Linked DNA regions of Sulfuricurvum kujiense DSM 16994. The protein of the gene in region 2 interacts with the protein of the main gene of each other region in a pairwise test. Links are inferred from orthologs where the notes say so. Each region holds a gene or a part of one and is shown on either strand. Other genes may lie near its edges. The genes, in order: def and SULKU_RS10495.

What was found.
Region 1: the proteins of SULKU_RS10495 (region 2) and def interact in binary tests that used the Escherichia coli proteins (3 or more experiments, as listed by UniProt). The link is inferred for Sulfuricurvum kujiense DSM 16994 from one-to-one orthologs.

The regions. Positions count from the first base shown.
Region 1 is NC_014762.1:2,550,357-2,553,660, reverse strand. The notes cover bases 332-3,304. They hold def (peptide deformylase), read right to left. Parts: upstream 2,090-3,304; coding sequence 1,574-2,089; downstream 332-1,573. Other genes in these bases: clpP (ATP-dependent Clp endopeptidase proteolytic subunit ClpP), read right to left, coding at 3,163-3,304; SULKU_RS12755 (diguanylate cyclase), read right to left, coding at 2,097-3,152; SULKU_RS12765 (hypothetical protein), read right to left, coding at 1,138-1,383; SULKU_RS12770 (YifB family Mg chelatase-like AAA ATPase), read right to left, coding at 332-1,082. Outside these bases: more of SULKU_RS12770, read right to left, coding at 1-331. UniProt on the Escherichia coli protein: Removes the formyl group from the N-terminal Met of newly synthesized proteins. Requires at least a dipeptide for an efficient rate of reaction. N-terminal L-methionine is a prerequisite for activity but the enzyme has broad specificity at other positions.
Region 2 is NC_014762.1:2,099,614-2,102,809, forward strand. The notes cover bases 28-2,892. They hold SULKU_RS10495 (aspartate-semialdehyde dehydrogenase), read left to right. Parts: upstream 28-878; coding sequence 879-1,907; downstream 1,908-2,892. Other genes in these bases: SULKU_RS10490 (sigma-54-dependent transcriptional regulator), read left to right, coding at 28-759; SULKU_RS10500 (YqhA family protein), read left to right, coding at 1,909-2,436; hemE (uroporphyrinogen decarboxylase), read left to right, coding at 2,596-2,892. In the rest of the region: more of SULKU_RS10490, read left to right, coding at 1-27; more of hemE, read left to right, coding at 2,893-3,196.

The DNA.
Region 1 (3,304 bases), 450 kb from region 2 along the record:
TTGCCGCAAGGGCAGGGATTCATGGCCCCGACAAAAAGAAAATTGGCATCATAGGTTACCTTCGTGTTAACACGTGAAATACGGATATGGCGATCTTCAAGAGGTTCCCTGAGTGCTTCGAGCACCGTTTTAGAAAAATGGGGAAGCTCATCAAAAAATAATATTCCTCCGTGCGCCAATCCCACTTCCCCGATTTGTGCTTTATGCGCCCCTCCGCCGAAAATGCTGGCTCCGGTACTGGAGTGGTGCGGAGAACGAAACGGCCGTGATGGGGTAAAAGTCGGTTCCTTTCCTTCCAATATCTCCAGCTTTGCGCATTCGAGAATCTCATTATTATGAAGTGGAGGCATAATGTGTACCATTCTCTTGGCAATCATCGATTTTCCGCTCCCCGGAGAGCCTTCGAGCAGCAGATTATGCATTCCTGCCGCGGCAATCAGTGCAGAACGCTTTGCGTGTTCCTGTCCTTTGATGTCGAGAAAGTCGAGCGGATACTCCTCGTGAAAATAGTAGCTTTTTTCATTATGGACGATATGCTCGAAATTAAAGGTACTGGTGTGCGTTTTTGTTTCGGGAAGCGTGTCAGATTTTAAGAGGTTCAGAGTATCGGAGAGGGTATCAACGCCATAGAACGTTATGCTCGGAATCTTCGAGAGTTTAGAAAGGCTTACATTGGGGACGATGGCGCGTGTAATGATGCCCTGATTCGCTAAAGACAAGATAATAGGGTAGAGGAGGGTATTTTCGGTCACGCTTCCGTCCAGCCCCAATTCGCCGAAAAGGTACCAGTTTCCTATGTCCCCTTCATAATTTCCCAAAGCGATCAATGCGGCTATACTGAGATCGAAGTGAGAACCTTCTTTGCGAAGATCACTTGGGGCGAGATTAATAGTAAGGCGCTTTGGAGGAAAGGTGAAGCCGTTGCTAAGCAAAGCCGATTTTACCCGTTCCTTTGACTCGGTAATGGCGGTATTGGCCATCCCGACAATCGTAAAAGCCGGAAGGCCTTTGGTTGCGGTAAACTGCACCTCGACGCCTTTGGCATCGATTCCCTCAAACGTTGCGCATAACAGCTGTTTCATACTCCTCGCCCCTTCTTTCGCTTGAACTATGATGACGACTGCAGAAGAAATAGGTTTATTTTCCTGTTTCACCGACAACGCATTTAGTATCAAGCGGGTTATTTTTATTTATTTGAACCAATTCACCTTTATTCGTCGTACAAGCTTTTTGAGCTTTTTCCAGTGCCAGATCGGCACTTGTTTTTCCGCTTCCGACGGATTCAAAAACTGCAAACGTACTTACTCCCATAAATATGAAACATCCGGCTATAATTGCCGATACTAAATAGATACTGTAGTATCGTTTATCCAACCATTGCATAGTACACCTCCGTGCTTACTCTTGACTCTATTGTAGTTCCGAAATAATAAAGAGCCATGAAAATATTTATGACGGTATAATTTTTAAAGTTGTATTAATACAAACGGTATTAAACACTCTGGGTTGTAAAAACGTAATAGATTTTAGTGTAGAGGTGTAGAGGAAGGCAATAATATTGCAATTTGCAATATTATTTTTTTTCTTTTTGAGCTTTTTTGTACTCTTTTTCGAATTTTTTACGACGGTTGTAAGTGAGTTTTTCGATGAAGAGTTTCCCCTCCAAATGATCGATTTCGTGTTGAATTGCAATCGCGAGAAGATCGCTGGCATGAAGTTCGCATGCTTCTCCATGGCGGTTTTGATACTTAAGGCTTAATGTTTCGTAGCGTTCGACGTCTTCATAAAAACCGGGGACGCTGAGACATCCTTCCTGATACAGGACGTTGCCCTTCGGATTGTGAATGACGGGGTTGATGATCTCCAAAAGATTCTCTTTGTGTTGGTTCCCTTCTTCATCGGGTATGCAGAGGATCAATACTCGAATAGGATTGGCGACTTGGATGGCCGCTAGCCCTATGCCGTTTGAAGCTATCATCGTCTCATACATATCGTCTAAAAAGCGATGAAGTAGTTCATCGAAGTTTACAACGGTTTGAGAACGTGCCTTGAGCTGTTTGTTCGGATAAGTGATAATGGGTAGAAGCATAAGGACCTTATTCGGTATCGTTACAGACCATATACCGAAGTTTTGAGTTATTATCAGCCGCATCCATAGCTGTAAGGGTGCAATCAAGAGTTTGATCTACCCCTTTTGTAGAGGTTAATTCGGCAATACCGATTGCAATGCGAAGCTGAATTTCCTGCTCTGCTAGGAAAAAATTGCTTGAGGAAACGAGATCAAAGAGACGTTCAGAAGCCCGTTTTGCACTTTCAATATCGGTATGTTTAAGAACCATAGCGAAAATACCTTCGCCGTAGTGAGCGACGATATCGCTGCGGCGGGATGTTTTTAGAAGAAGTCTCGCAACCGTACGGGTCATAAGTTGCTGCGCTTTTTCACTCTGAATGGTCTCTCCTGTCGATTTAGAAAGGCGCACGGTAATCAGAGAGCTTTTATGTTTGAACTCATCGATAAGATGGCGTTCCTGCTCCAGTTTGGTAATGAGGAATCGTTTGTTGTACACGCCGTATTGGTTATCGAAAATGGTTTCATTTTCGACTTGTTTGACGATGCTGGCTGTTTCATCGTAAATGGTTTTCATATGAGTGACTTGTTTTTTCAGGATCGAACTGAGTTTTCCTACATCACTCCCCAGAGATGAAATTAAATCATTTGCGCCGTTTAAAGAGGGGACGTTTTTCATCTCCTCTTTTTTATTTTCTAAAATTTTCTCCATTAAAGAGATATTTTTATACAGAGTCGCACTGAGTTGCAGGATGCTTTTAACGGATGAGAACCCTTGTTTCAATGTTTTTTCAAGCTCGATACTTTTTTCTTCGTGATTGTCTTCTTCAAGCTCCAGAATTGAACCGATTTGGCGGCGTAGACTCTCGCTTTTGTCTTCCAATATACGATCGAAATAGAGTCCGAAATTATTCGGGGTAGGGGGGAGGTTGTCAGATATGAGGGCATTAAGCACCTCTTTGGCAAAGATTTCAAGATCACTGGTAGGATTGTTCAGCGATCCGGCACTGATATAAGCATTCTCATCGCTGCCCTTTTGGGTAGCCTGCCGTTGGGAACGTTTGAGATCGCTGAGTGCTGCCATGGTCTACCTCTTACTTCTCTTCTTTTTCTTTTTGAACCAATACTTCGTCAATGATACCATAAGTTACCGCTTCTGCGGCTGACATAAAGTTATCTCTGTCTGTATCTTTTTCGAGTTTTTTGACGCTCTGGCCGCAATTTTTAGCCAAAATT
Region 2 (3,196 bases):
TTCCTAGGCACATCTCCGATACTGGATAAACTGCTAAGCCGTATCGCCAAAGCCGCTATCACGGATGCGAGTATGATGCTTTTAGGGGAAAGCGGTGTCGGTAAAGAGGTATTTGCCCGCCATATTCATGAATGCTCGCATCGCTCCTCAAATCCTTTTATAGCCATCAACATGGCGGCCATCCCCGACAATCTGATCGAGAGCGAACTTTTCGGCTTTGAAAAAGGCTCTTTCACCGATGCTACGGAAGCTAAAACGGGACAATTTGAACTGGCTGAGGGGGGGACGCTCTTTTTGGATGAAATAGCCGAAATGCCATTTAGTCTCCAAGCCAAATTGCTACGTGTGCTTCAAGAACGGGAAGTCCGTCGTTTGGGAGCCTCAAAAAATACCAAAATCGATGTTCGTATCATCTGTGCTACCAACGCCGATCTCCATGAAAAAATCAAAGAGGGGAAATTTCGCGAAGATTTGTATTATCGGCTGAATACCATTCCGTTGAATATCCCGCCGCTTCGGGAGCGCCGGGAAGAGATTCTCTCTATTGCCGAAGCGGCATTAGAGCGCTATTGTTCACAATACGGTTTTGAGCCGAAATCGTTTACCGCATCAGCACGCAATGCCCTTGAAAACTACAACTGGCCCGGCAATATCCGTGAACTGATTTCGGTGGTCGAGCGTTCGGCGATTTTAAGCGACGGCGAAATTATCGATACCGATGACCTCTTTTTGGAAGCACGCGGTCTAGGAAGGATTTAACGCTTCTTTCCTAAAAAAAGATACTGCAAAATTTATCAAAGTTTTAAAAGCCCCTATTTGCTATAATCGCGGAAAAATATTTTCGGGTGATCTGATTTCATCCCTAAGGAAAACTTCCTATGAAACTTTACAATGTAGCCGTCGTCGGTGCCAGCGGTGCTGTCGGAGAAGAAATTTTACGTATTTTCGAAGAGATCGATTTTCCTCTTGCCAAACTTGTTCCCCTTGCGAGTGCCCGCAGTGCCGGCAACACCGTCACATTCAATGACCAAGAGTTGGTTATCAAAGAGTTGACCCCTACCGTATTCGCTGAAGAAGGGATCGAGATTGCCCTCTTCAGTGCCGGCGGAAGCGTATCGGCAGAATTTGCCCCGTATGCGGCAGAGGCGGGAGCCGTTGTAATCGACAATACGAGCCATTTTAGGATGTTCGATGACGTCCCTCTTGTTGTTCCGGAAGTCAATCCTGAAGATATCGCTCAGTGGAAAAAGACGGGGATCATCGCCAATCCGAACTGCTCTACTATCCAAATGGTACAAGCGCTTAAACCGCTTGATGACGCATACGATTTGCAACGAATCGATGTCAGTACCTATCAAGCGACTTCCGGAGCGGGAAAAACGGCTATGGAAGAGTTGGTTGAACAGATGCAGGCTTTCTTTTCATTTAAACTTGATGATATGGAACCGAAAAAATTCCCTCACCGTATCGCTTTGAATGCTATCCCGCAAATCGACTCATTTACGGCTAACGGCTACACCAAAGAAGAGCTGAAAATGGTGAATGAAACTCAAAAAATCATGCACAAAGAGATCGAAGTGAGCGCAACCTGTGTCCGAATCCCGACACTTCGCGGTCATGCCGAAACATTGACCCTGACCTTTGACGGTGCAGTTGATGCAGCCGAAGCGCGTGAACTGCTTCGAAAAGCGCCGAATATCATCGTTTTAGATGAACCGAGCGAGAGTATCTACCCGATGCCGTCTTTGTGTATGGATCAAAACGAAACCTTTGTCGGACGTATCCGTAACGATATCTATCGGGATAATGTTCTTCACATGTGGGTTGTCGCCGATAACCTCCGTGTCGGCGCCGCAACCAATGCGGTACGAATCGCTCAGAAATGGGTAGAGATGCAAGGAGCATAAGATGCATTTCATCGAAGGTTTATTTGAAAAAGGGCTATGGAGCTCACGTTTTATTATTGTCTTAGCCGTTGTATTCGGATTGCTCGGCGCTATTTTGCTCTTTACGATCGCTAGTTTTGATGTATTCCACACGATGCAGTATGTTATCAGTGTCTATGCCACCCACGCTCATCCGGCGCATTTTCATGAGGAAGTCGTCGGAGGTATTATAGGTGCGGTTGATCTCTACCTCATCGGTGTCGTAATGATTATCTTCTCATTCGGCCTCTACGAGCTGTTTATCTCCGATATCGATCCGGCAAAAGACGAACACGGTAAAGAGAACCAGCTTCTTGCCGTCCATTCGCTCGACCAGCTCAAAGACAAGATCTCGAAAGTTATCGTTATGGTACTGGTCGTCGGTTTTTTCCAAAAAGTGGGACATACGGTATTTACCGGAGCTTTGGAGCTGTTGTATCTGGCACTCTCGATCACAGCGGTTGCCGTCGGGCTTTACTTCCTAAGCAAAGTAGGTCATCACGACCACTAAAAAATAATTTTTTATCCTTTTGGCATCCGCTAACGCCGCATGCGGAGGCAGAAGTGCCGGAAGTATGCGAGCACTTTGCCAAAAGGATAGAGTTTCTTTTGCTTCTTTTCTTTACGGACAAAGAAAAGAAAGAGAAGACACACTACAAAGGATTCAATAATGAGTAAAATTTTCGTCGATGCCTGTTTCGGAAAAGAAACCCCTTATACCCCCGTTTGGATGATGCGCCAGGCGGGACGCTATCTTCCGGAGTACATGGAAGTACGCAAACGTGCCGGAAATTTTTTGAACCTTTGCCATGCTCCCGACATGGCAGCGGAAGTGACTATCCAACCTCTTGACATCGTAGGCGTTGATGCGGCAATCCTTTTCAGCGATATTTTGGTTGTCCCGAATGAAATGGGGATGAAACTCGATTTTATCAAAGGAGAAGGTCCTGTTTTCGACAAACCGATCGCCTCTGAAGAAGATTTGAATGAACTGATCGGAGGAGAAGAAGCGGCATCGAAACTGACGTATGTTTACGACACGATTAAACTGCTTCGTAAACAGCTCGATGAACGGGGTGATGATAAAGCCCTCATCGGATTTACCGGAGCACCGTGGACGCTGGCTACCTATATGATCGAAGGCCAAGGGACAAAAACCTACAATATCTGCAAAAAGATGATGTATTCCAATCCTGACCTATTGCATAAAATTCTCCATAAAGTGACTGAAGTGGTCAAACTTTACATGGAAAAGCAGATTCAAGCCGGCA